2 regions of the Enteroscipio rubneri genome follow, and region 2 is predicted to be linked to the other one. Evidence: predicted binding sites of a transcription regulator. Region 2 holds the regulator's gene; the other holds the start of a gene.

Region 1 (5,595 bases), on a different contig from region 2:
GCCGAGGCCGAAGAGCAGCGCATCCTGCGCCTTTTTCGGCATATCTTCCCACGGCGTATTTTCGTCGGTGCCCATGTGCTTGGCCACGGCGCGCAGCACCTGCGGGTAGTAGTTGCCCGTCTTGAACGGCGCGATGGCGCCCTCGGCCAACGTGAGCGAGGGGTCGGGCACCACGAGCGAGGGGTCCACCTCCTCGCGGCTGCCGATGCCGAGGCAGTCCGGGCAGGCGCCGTAGGGGGCGTTAAACGAGAAGTCGCGCGGCTGCAGCTCGTCCATGGAATGGCCGTGCTCGGGGCACGCCAGCGCGAGCGAGAAGATATGCTCGCCGGCGCCGAGGCCACCCGTAGCGCCGCTCGACTTGCCGCCGCCCTCGCCGAGCGGCTGCCCGTCCTCGCCGAGCACCTGCACGAGCACGCGCCCGTCGGCCAGCTTCGTGGCCAGCTCCACCGCCTCGGCAATGCGGCTCGTGGCGCTCTCCTTCAGCTGCACGCGGTCCACCACCACGTCGATGAAGTGCTTGATCTTCTTGTTGAGCGTGAGCGGCTCGGCCTCGAGCTTCACGATCTCGCCGTCGATGCGCACGCGGCTGAAGCCCTCCTTCTGCAGGTCGGCGAACAGCTTCGTGAACTCGCCCTTGCGTCCGGTGACGACCGGGGCCATGATGATGGCCTTCGCATCGGGAGCGAGCGCCAGTATCTCGTCGGTCACCTGGTCGGTGGTCTGCTTGCGAATGACGCGCCCGCACTCAGGACAGTGAGGCACGCCCACGCGAGCGAACAGCAGGCGCAGATAGTCGTATATTTCGGTGGTGGTGCCCACGGTGGAACGCGGGTTCTTCGACGTGGTCTTCTGGTCGATGGACACGGCCGGTGACAGGCCGTCGATGCTATCCAGGTCGGGCTTGCTCATCTGCCCCAAGAACATGCGCGCGTAACTGGAGAGGCTCTCCACGTAGCGGCGCTGGCCCTCGGCGTACATCGTGTCGAACGCGAGGCTCGACTTGCCGCTGCCTGACAGACCCGTGATGACCACGAGCTCGTCGCGCGGGATGATGAGGTCGATGTCCTTGAGGTTGTGCTCGCGGGCACCCTTGATGACGATGGCATTCTGTCCCATGTGGCTTATCGCTCTTTCTCTTCGCGCATCTGCTACCGGCGCCGCGCCTACAGCGCTGCGCGCCGATGGTCGCAAATTAGGCTACCGGGAAACTATCATTTCCGTGCAATCGTCCATTCTAGCGCAGCGAGCGGAAAGAGCCCGCGAAAACATCCGTTCGTGTCCGAGCGTTCAAACGATGCGCACAATTCGTTCGATGGCAGATCGCGCGGGATTCTTCGGCTTATGTACAGCGCGCCCTTTATTCAGACGGCGGAGCACCGTCACGCAAGCGAGCCCGCTCCACCATTTCATCGAGGGGCAGCGCGGGGGCGTACAGGTAGCCCTGGAAATACGTGCAGCCGAGCATCTTCAGCACATCGCGCTGCTCGGCCGTCTCCACGTACTCAGCCAGGACGGAGAAACCCAGCTGCTCGGAGAGATCGGCGATGGACGAAACGATCTCGGCGTAGCGCTCGTTCTCCATGACGCCTTTCGCGATGGTTCCGTCAAGCTTCACCACGCTGAACACGCTTGTCTCAAGATACTGGAACGACGTTCGCCCCATAGAGAAGTCGTCGATTGCGAGCGGCATGCCGGCATCCGCCACGCGCCGCAGAAGGTCGTGCGCGCCCTCGTCCCAGCGCAGTGCCTCACGCTCGGTGGCCTCCACCACCACACGCCCCGCATCGAGACCGCTCGCACGAAAAGCGTCGATCATGAACCCGACCGCCGCCTCGTCCTGCAGCATCGAGGCCGTGGCGTTCACGCTCACGCGAAAGCCGAAGTCGAGCTCCCCCGCATGCGCGAGAGCCTCCAAAACCCGCGCATCTTCGATCGCCCGCTCGAATACGGCGCGTTCCAGCCGGTTGACGACGCCTGCCTCCTTTGCTAGCTCGATAACGAGCGGCGGATACAGCATGCCGTACACGGGGTGTTCAAGGCGCAGCAGCGCCTCGGCCCCTGTTGAGCGCCCCGTCGCGTCGAACTGGGGCTGGTAGCGCAGCTCGAAGGCGCGCTCGGCCACCGCACGGCGCACGTCCTCCGAAAGCGAACGGGCCACTCCTCCCAAGGCGCCCGGAGCCGCGACGAGCGCGCGCTCGCGCCCGGCGCGTTCATCCTCTTGGAACGACGCGAGCAGCGAGGCGTATTCCACTCGCGCCCGGTCGTCGGCCAGTTGCTCGTAACGACGTAGGAATGGCAGGTAGAGCACTGCTCCCAGCGCGATGCAGACGAGCTGCAGCACGGCTCCCGCAGGCGAACCCGTGGCCACATAGCCCCCGACAAGCGGCGGAGTCGTCCACGACACGTCCACCATAACGGGCGGCACGAGACCCGTCGCAGTCGCCGCATATGCCACGACAAGGTTCACCATCGGCACGATGATGAACGGCACGAACAGCGCCGGATTCCACACCACCGGCAGACCGAATAACATGATTTCCGAGATATTGAAGCACATGGGAATCGCGGCAAATGCTGACAGGCGCCGTGCGCTTCGCCGCCTTCCGAAAACGAGCATGGCGATGAGCAGCGACAGGAGCGCGCCCGCCCCTCCGATCGAAGCGAATACGTCAAGGAACGTCTTCGTCACGATCTGCACAGGCTCGCCGCCAACTGCGAGCGCAGCAGCATTGGCCGCCGTGCCCGGCACGAACACGCTCTGCGCCACGCCGTCGAGCATGTTGCCCCCGTGAATGCCGAAGAACCACATGACGTTGTTCATGAACAAATAGAGCAGGCCGCTGCCGAGGGTGGCCGTAGCCAGCGGGAAAAGCGCGCTCACTCCCCAGAAGAACGCCTCCTCCACGCAGCTCGCCCCAGTGAGCGCCGTCGCACCGACGTTCACCAGGCTGAATAGCGCAATCACCACGGCGATGGGGAACAGCCCCGTGACGGCCTGGTTGAAAACGTTGTCGATGCTGTCGCCGTAGAGCCGCGGCGCACGTCGGAGGTTCACGAGCCGACAGTACAGAACCGACGATCCAAGCCCGCACACGATGGCGATGAACAGCGAACGGGTGCTGAGAACGACCAGATCGAACCCCGCCGTGCCAAAGCCCACCGACATGAGGTAGGCCGCGAGCGCGGCGAATGGAGCTCCCTGAATGAAAAACGCGCCGAAGCGCTCGGCGTAGGCGTTCGCGTAGCGCAATGCCACAGCCACGGCTACGTAGAGCGAGAATATGCCCATCGTGGCATCGTAAACAAGGTGGAGCAGGCCCTCGACCTGCGGTGCACTGCCGAGCAGTTCTTGGTACGGTTCGAGCGGGAGATTCAGCAGGATGAGGCAGAACGAACCCACGAGCAGCACCGGAATGGTGAGGATGAGGCCCTGGCGGATGGCCTGGAACGCCATGACCCCTTCCAAACGCGCGAACTGCGCGTACACCTTGTCGAGCATGCCCGCCCTTCCGTCACCTCGTTCCGCTCTCGGTCAAAACCTGCACCGATAGCCTTCGGCAACCATTGTACCCCGAATAGGCACGGCGCGCAGCGCGGGCGGATACGTTCGGAAAGCGGATTTCGATCCGGTCGGCGCTTTAGCGAGCGAGTCGCATGGCGAACGAGCGACGCCGATCTGCACGCGGCCCAACAAGTGGAACACGAACCACGAGCGCGCGTCTCGACAACGCCGCCAGCTTCTACCGGCCCAGGAGATGGCGAACCGCTGCCACGGGATGCTTCCCGAGCATGCGCGGACCCGCATAGCGCATGACGGCGCAAATCTCATCGCGCTTGTCGGTCGTATAGCAGTGGTTGCCACACTTCTCGCAAGAAGTCTTGGCCTCCATGCGGCGACATCGTTCTGTGCGCAACACAGCATAGGCGTCCACGTCTGCACAGGCAGGGCATACGGCCTCGCCACAGTGCGCGAGCTCGCTGCGCGCGTTCCCATCATGGTTGCCTGCGCAATACAGCGCCACCATCTGGGAGATGGTGCGCTTCTCGCGGGCACGCCGCTTCGCCGTCCTCGGTGAGTCTTGCATAACGCGCATAATAGCAGAGCATACCATTTCGCGAGCATGAAGACACACGAATGGCTCGAACTTCCGGGGGTTTACCCGCTTCGGCGAAGCGGGGCGGAGTATACTTGGAGCGGTTCGGTGCGAACCAGGGGGTACGACCCCGACCTTCAAGGGAATGGCGGGTGCTCAGCGTCAGGAAAGAGAGGGCTGGGACGTGGAAGCGACAGCGCAAGCGCTCGACGAGAAGCAGGTCTCGGACGAAGCTCCGAGGCCGCAAAAGCTCACTATACGGCATGTCCTCGCAGTGGGCACCGGCGCGCTTTTGTGCTTCTCCTCCTCCGCTATCGTGTTCAATACCTGGTCGATCTTCGTCGTGCCTGTATCGACGGAGCTGGGAATAGCTTCCAGCCAGTTCACCGTGCTTATTACCATTATATTCCTGAGCTGTTCAGTCATGGCTTCTCCTCTGGGCAACCTCATGGAAAAACTCGACCTCCGCATCGTACTCTCCGTATCGGTCGCCCTTTGCGGCACCGGCGTACTCCTCTGCTCCCAGTGGACCGAGATCTGGCAGTTCTACCTGTCCGGCGTCCTCGAAGGAACCGGCGTGGTGGCCCTCTCCTACCTTGCATCGCCGACGCTCGTCAACCGATGGTTCAATTCGCACATGGGCGTGCTCGTAGGCATCTGTGTGGCCATGATGGGCGTCGGAGGCGCCGTTTGGAGCATGGTGGGCGGCGTCCTCATCGGCGATCTCGGCTGGCGCAGCGCGTACCTTGTGCTGGGCGGCGCCGTGCTCGCGCTCGGCCTGCCCGCCACGCTGTTCTGCATCCGAAGCTACCCTTCCGACATCGGACTGCAACCCTATGGCGAGGCGGAGCGAGTCGGCGCCGACGAGGGAATGCAATGGGGCGTCTCGGCCAAGAAGGCGTTCCGCTCCCCCGCATTCTATCTGCTTGCTCTCACCATCGCGCTCTTCAACGGCACCGGCCAAGCTGGCAACATGCTTCCCACCTACGTCTACCACCTCGGCGACACGGGACTGGCGGACATCACCCCCGCGCTTGCCGTGATGGTGGCCTCGGCGGTGGCTATGTGCATGCAAGCCTCCCAGGCGGTAGCGAAAGTATGCCTGGGCGCCATCGCGGACAGGAGCATCGTGGTGGCTCTGTGCGTCGCCTGCGCCTGCGGCTTCACGGGAACCGTGTGCTGCTGGCTGGGCTACAGTTCCACCGCGCTCATCTATACGGGATCAGTCCTGTTCGGAGCACTGTACGGGGCCACCAACGTGCTGGGTCCCACGATCGCGCGCCATCTGTTCGGTCCGCGCGAATACACCAAAATATACTCGCGCATCGCCGTTTTCATCAACATCGCGCCCGCCATCAGCGTCACGCTCTTCGCGACGCTGAGCGAGATCGGATGGGATCTGGAGTTCGCAACGGTGCTGGGCATTATCGTCGCGATCCTAGTCATGGGGATCGTCACGATGCGCCTTGGAAAGCACTTGGAGCAAACGCTTGAGCGCAAG
Region 2 (5,595 bases):
GATCGTCCATGCGCTATAGAGCTCACTGTAGAGCAGGTCGCATGCCTGTGCGATCGCCACGTCGGAATCGGCGCGGACGGAGTGGTGCTCGTACGCCCTCCCGCCATCCCAGCTGCGCGGCCTTATGCATTACATTAACGCCGATAGCACGCTGGCGCAGTTGTGCGGCAACGGCATCCGATGCTTTGCGAAATATCTCGTTGATCGCGGCCTTATTGCCGCGGCGGAGGACCATCTGACGGCGAGGCGCTTTCCAGGTCGAAGCCCATCAGCTTTGAGGTCGACACGCAGAAGAAGCTGGAGCGTACGACTGTTGATATGGGCCGGCCCCTTCTCGATCTTACCATCATACCGGTCACGGCCAAGGCGAATGCCGTAAGCTCGCAAGGCTCCGCATACGTCTGCGATCTGCCGATGGAATCTCCCTAGAGAACATTCGCATTCACGTGCGTATCGATGGGCAACCCGCATGCCGTCTGCTTCGTCGACGATTTTCTTTCATTGTCGGACGAGCTGTTCGCCGACCCTGCATCCAAAGGTCTCCGCACCTTCGTCGTTGCGAGAGTCGGGGTATTCTTCGAATCCCACCGGCTTTTCCCGGAAAAGTCGAACATCGAGTTTGCCGTCATACAAGCGAACAACATCGTCATGCGCGTATTCGAGCGTGGTTGCGGCGAGACGAAAGGCTGCTCGAAGCCGTACGTCGCATCAAGGAAACAATGCTGTATCGTTTATAGCTCTAGCATCGGATATGGTATGATGAGCGACAAGGGCGATCATGCCCGTATCGCGCCCGAGTGACGATGAGGAGCAGCCGCATGCAGACAAAACCGGCCTTTGCATAGAAATTCTTCGATGCGACGTACCTGATCAGGGCGTCGCCGCATCGGTTACGATGCATACCATGCACGCGTCATCCTCTGATGACGCTGAGGTCTGTTTTGAAAGGATTGCCCCCATGTCCGAATTTGAATCCGTCATCACGCGGGGGATGACCCCCATCTCCGAGCAGCATCGCGAGCGAGCCGTTCTTGTTGGCGTCGACCGACCGGGCGCCAACTGGCCGATCGATTCGTCGCTTGCCGAACTCGAACGCCTTGTCGATACAGCCGGGGCCGATGTTGTAGCCACCACGATCCAAAAACTCGACACGCCGAATCCGCGTACCTTCGTGGGCACGGGAAAAGCCGAGGAAGTTGCTGAGCTTGCTCGAGCTCATAGCGCCGATCTTGTTGTGTTCGATGACGAACTCTCGCCGTCGCAGCAAGCCAACCTTGAGAAGACGGTGGGCAAGCCTGTGAAGATAATTGACCGCACAGCGCTTATCCTCGACATCTTTGCGCTTCATGCCAACAGCAAGGAAGGCCGCTTACAGGTGCGCCTCGCACAAAACCAATATTTGCTGCCGCGGTTGCGCGGTATGTGGGCGCACCTTGCTTCGAACCGAATGGGCGGTGGCGTAGGCTCCCGCTTCGGAGAGGGGGAGAGCCAGCTCGAGGTTGACCGGCGCATGGTGCGCAAGCGCATCACCTCCATCAAGCGCGAGCTCAAGCATCTGGCTGAGGTTCGGGCCGTACAGCGTGAGAGCCGCTACGAAAGCGGCATGTACAAGGTGGCTCTTGCCGGCTACACCAATGCCGGCAAGTCGAGCTTGATCAATCGACTGACGAATGCCGATGTCCTCGCCTACGACAAATTGTTCGCCACGCTCGACTCGACGACCCGCAGGTTCGAGCTGCCGGAAGGCCGCGAGATCACAATTACCGACACTGTTGGATTCATCCAGAAACTCCCCACGACGCTCGTCGAAGCGTTCAAGTCGACACTCGACGAGATTACGGGGGCTGATCTCGTCTTGCACGTTGTCGACGCCTCTTCCGACCAGTACGAAGCCCAGATAGCTGCTGTCGAGGATGTTCTCGGGCAGATCGGGGCCCAGAACATCAAGCGTGTGCTGGTGTTTAACAAGTGCGATGTGCTTGATAACGAAGGACTCGCGGCACTGCGATCTCGTTACGCACAGGCGCAGTTCGTCTCGGCGGCAACAGGAGAGGGAGTTGACGAGCTCGTTTCCCATATAGCCCGCGTCGCGTCGTCGCACGACACGCATATGAACGTGGTCATACCTTACGATCGCGGGGATTTGGTATCCGTTGCCCACGAGCGTTGCCGTATTCTCTCGGAAACGCATGAGGAAGCCGGCACGCACATTGTCATGCTGGCCGCTCCTTCATACGCCGGCCTATTCCGCGCGTTCTCGGAAAGCAACTGAAGCATTCGACGTATTCAGAAGGCGAGCTTTTCGACCAACACGCATCCAGTCTCGCTGGACTATGCGGCCAACCTATCAAGTCGACCACATGCACGCACCGACCCGGTTGATCGAGCGCATTCAGACATCGACTCGCCGATTGCAAACCGGCGAGTCGGCTTCTTTCATGCAATATCGACCAAGATTATCAAAGCCGACGGAACACCGCGACAACCTTGCCAGCAATCGAGCAATCAGTCGTGATGATAGGCTCCATCGTGGAGTTCTCCGGCTGCAGACGTACGTGCCCCTGTTCTTTGTAGAACCGCTTGACCGTTGCACCGTCATCGACCAGAGCGACCACGATATCGCCGTTGTCGGCGACAGGCTGCTCCTTCACGACCACGTAGTCGCCATCGTTGATGCCCGCTTCGATCATCGACTCGCCGCGTACCGACAGCAAAAACGAAGGGGAGTCGCCCACGATATCGGTCGGAAGCGAAAGCGTGTCGGTTATGTTCTCTTCGGCAAGGATGGGCGAACCGGCCGCAACGTTACCGACGAGCGGAACGTTCACGATCTTGCTGAACGAAGGTTGGATGACATTCGTGGCAAGCGCCGCGTCCTCAAGCGGATACGTGAGCGCTATCGAGCGCGATTTGAGCGGATCGCGCTTGATGAGTCCCTTCTGTTCGAGCGCCTTAAGATGCACATGGACGGTTGAAGGGGAGGAAAGCCCGAGGCTCTGGCATACTTCGCGCACGGTAGGACCATACCCCTTCTCCCTGATGCACTCCTCGATGCAGTCGAGCACCGCTTGCTGGCGCTTCGTTACCTTCTCGGCCATAGGGTCGTCCTTTCGTCGTCCGATACTACTAGCGAACAAATGTTTTAAAGTCTCTTGACATGAACCTTTGTTCGACCTATTATATACGCGAACAAAGGTTCTACGCAAGAGCAGGAGGGTAAAAATGAAGAAATATGCGACGAAATATCTTGTCGAGGGAACGTCCGCTCTTCGCTTGGAAGCGATCGAGACCGCCGAGCATGAGGCCGAGATTATCGTATTTCCCGGGCCGTACCAAAGCGATCGTCCATCGAGCCCAAGTTCAGACAGTTCCTGCTTCGGATATCATAGTAAACTCGGTCGAATCGATAGGAACGTTCTCAGATCGCAGTTCGTTACAGAGCTGCGATCAGGAGACGCAGCGGGAAAACCCTTCGATCGTATGAACCTCCTGCAGGCGACCGTTGGCGGATTCACGCTCTGCGCAACGGCGTTTTTTGGGTTGTTCCTTGCTTTATAACACACCCTCATGGAGGACATCAACAAAAGCCTTCCGTCGCTCTGCTTGCGATGATCGAATCGCTTTTGATATTTCCCCTCCGAGGTTCTTGAAGTCGACCAGCCCCATCGGCCGGCATCGACTACGCGAGGGCGATGCGCGCCCGACCTTCTCATAAAGGATCGGGACATAGCCGCAGGCACCGACATGAACACATTGGGTATGGACATGTCCGAACCATCATCGGCCTTGACGCTCTTTCCAATGATTTCATCGATTTCATTGAACCACAATATCTAGTATGTTAGGGTGGAAAAAACGCTGACAGAAGGAGTGCCATGCGCTGTCCATCCTGCGGTCATTCCGAATCGAAAGTTGTCGATTCTCGACCATCCGAAGACGGTGCGACCATTCGTCGGCGCCGTGAATGCCTCGAATGCGGTCATCGCTTCACTACCTATGAGCGGCTTGGCGACACTCCGCTTATAGTCATCAAGTCCGATGGATCGTCTGAAGTCTACGATCGCGAAAAACTTATGAGAGGCCTGCTTATCGCCTGTGCAAAAAGACCTATTTCTCCAGAACAGGTAGCGACGCTCATCGAGAGCATCGAGTCTGAACTCCGCAATGCATCAAAGAACGAGATCAAGTCCAAAGAGCTCGGCGATATGGCTCTTGTCCGCCTTGCAAAGCTCGACGATGTCGCGTATGTACGCTTCGCAAGCGTATACAAGGACTTCCAGAACATCGAGGAATTCGCTGCCGCATTGGAAGGGATGAGCTGATGGAGGGCATTGCCGTGCCGCTCAAACAGCTCGATCCGGAGCTGCCAATCCCTGCATACGCCTATCCCGGCGATGCTGGTGTCGATTTGCGCTCAACGATCGATCTGGTTCTGCATCCGTTCGAACGAGCACTCGTACCCTGCGGCATTGCCGTGTCTATTCCGAGAGGGTACGCTGGTTTTGTCCTGCCCCGAAGCGGACTTGCTATAAAGCATGGCGTTTCGCTAGTAAATGCTCCCGGTCTTATCGACAGCGGTTACCGAGGCGAGCTGCAGTCTGTTCTCGTCAATCTGGACGCGCACAAGCCTTTTGAGATCAAGCGCGGAGACCGCATCGCTCAACTCGTCATTATGCGCGTATCCGAGGCAACGTTTGAACTGCACGAGAAACTTCCTGAAACGAAGAGGGGATCTGGGGGCTTCGGCAGCAGCGGAGTAAGCCTCTCGGTATAAACCGATGCCGTACTCTACTGAGAGCTGCTTACAACAGTATGACTGAAATCGAGGCCGGTCTTGGGGGTGTCTATTGACTTAGAGTAACTCTAAGTCAATAGACCAAGAGATTCCGTATCCATTCTCGAAGGAACGATGAGATCGTCGAGCATAACCGAACGCTTGATCCCATGCGCATAAGCACATAAGATATCTTAGAGTTACTCTAACCGAGGAGGCGCCGGCGATGTATTACGAAGAACATCGGTGCAAAGAGCACGAAGAAGATGCGGACGCGGTTGCGCGTTATGGCATTGCCGATGTTGTCGATTCGACGGGAATCTCAGCATACACCATACGCTATTACGACAAATGCGGGTTTTTTCCGGACTTGGCGCGGGATCACCGTGGCGTTCGGTCTTTCTCGCAAATCGATATTGCCCAATTGCACTTTGTTGATGCGTTGAGAAAAAGTGGGCTGTCAATCGAGGGCATCCAATACTATGTGCGCTTGCAGAAACGTGGTGCATCGACTCGTTCTGAGCGTCTCGAAATCGTGCGCGCACAAGAAACGGTGCTTGAATACCAGCGCGCCGAGCTCAATGAAAGTCTCAAGCGGCTTCATGCCGCAGGTATGGAATTGTCTGCAAATAAAAGCTCCGATGAACCCTCCGTGGTATAGTTATCGCTCGAACTGGTCGAAAAACCCTTGTTTTCGACGACCTAGGAGCCGTCGGAGGACAAAACGGGGCCTTAGAACGGCTCTCAGAGCTTTGTATTTAAATCACCAGGTCAGAAGGCTATAAATGAATTGAGGAGCATCAGGTATGACCGAGGACAAA

What was found. Region 2 encodes LexA, which represses DNA repair genes until DNA is damaged. Its sites were predicted from a motif close to CNAACANNTGTTNG; they were not measured.
Region 1: the regulator LexA is predicted to act here: its motif matches at 1,263-1,276, upstream of uvrA (excinuclease ABC subunit UvrA).

The regions. Positions count from the first base shown of each region.
Region 1 is NZ_CAWVIN010000001.1:674,268-679,862, reverse strand. Features, by position in the region: gene uvrA (excinuclease ABC subunit UvrA) at 1-1,116, opposite strand, end outside; gene ABGT83_RS02965 (PTS sugar transporter subunit IIC/EAL domain-containing protein) at 1,358-3,499, opposite strand; gene ABGT83_RS02960 (nitrous oxide-stimulated promoter family protein) at 3,741-4,085, opposite strand; gene ABGT83_RS02955 (MFS transporter) at 4,279-5,595, shown strand, end outside.
Region 2 is NZ_CAWVIN010000002.1:667,971-673,565, reverse strand. Features, by position in the region: gene ABGT83_RS13450 (hypothetical protein) at 457-801, shown strand; gene hflX (GTPase HflX) at 959-2,272, shown strand; gene lexA (transcriptional repressor LexA) at 2,460-3,098, opposite strand; gene nrdR (transcriptional regulator NrdR) at 3,876-4,322, shown strand; gene dut (dUTP diphosphatase) at 4,322-4,774, shown strand; gene ABGT83_RS06355 (MerR family transcriptional regulator) at 5,001-5,435, shown strand; gene ABGT83_RS06350 (hypothetical protein) at 5,581-5,595, shown strand, end outside.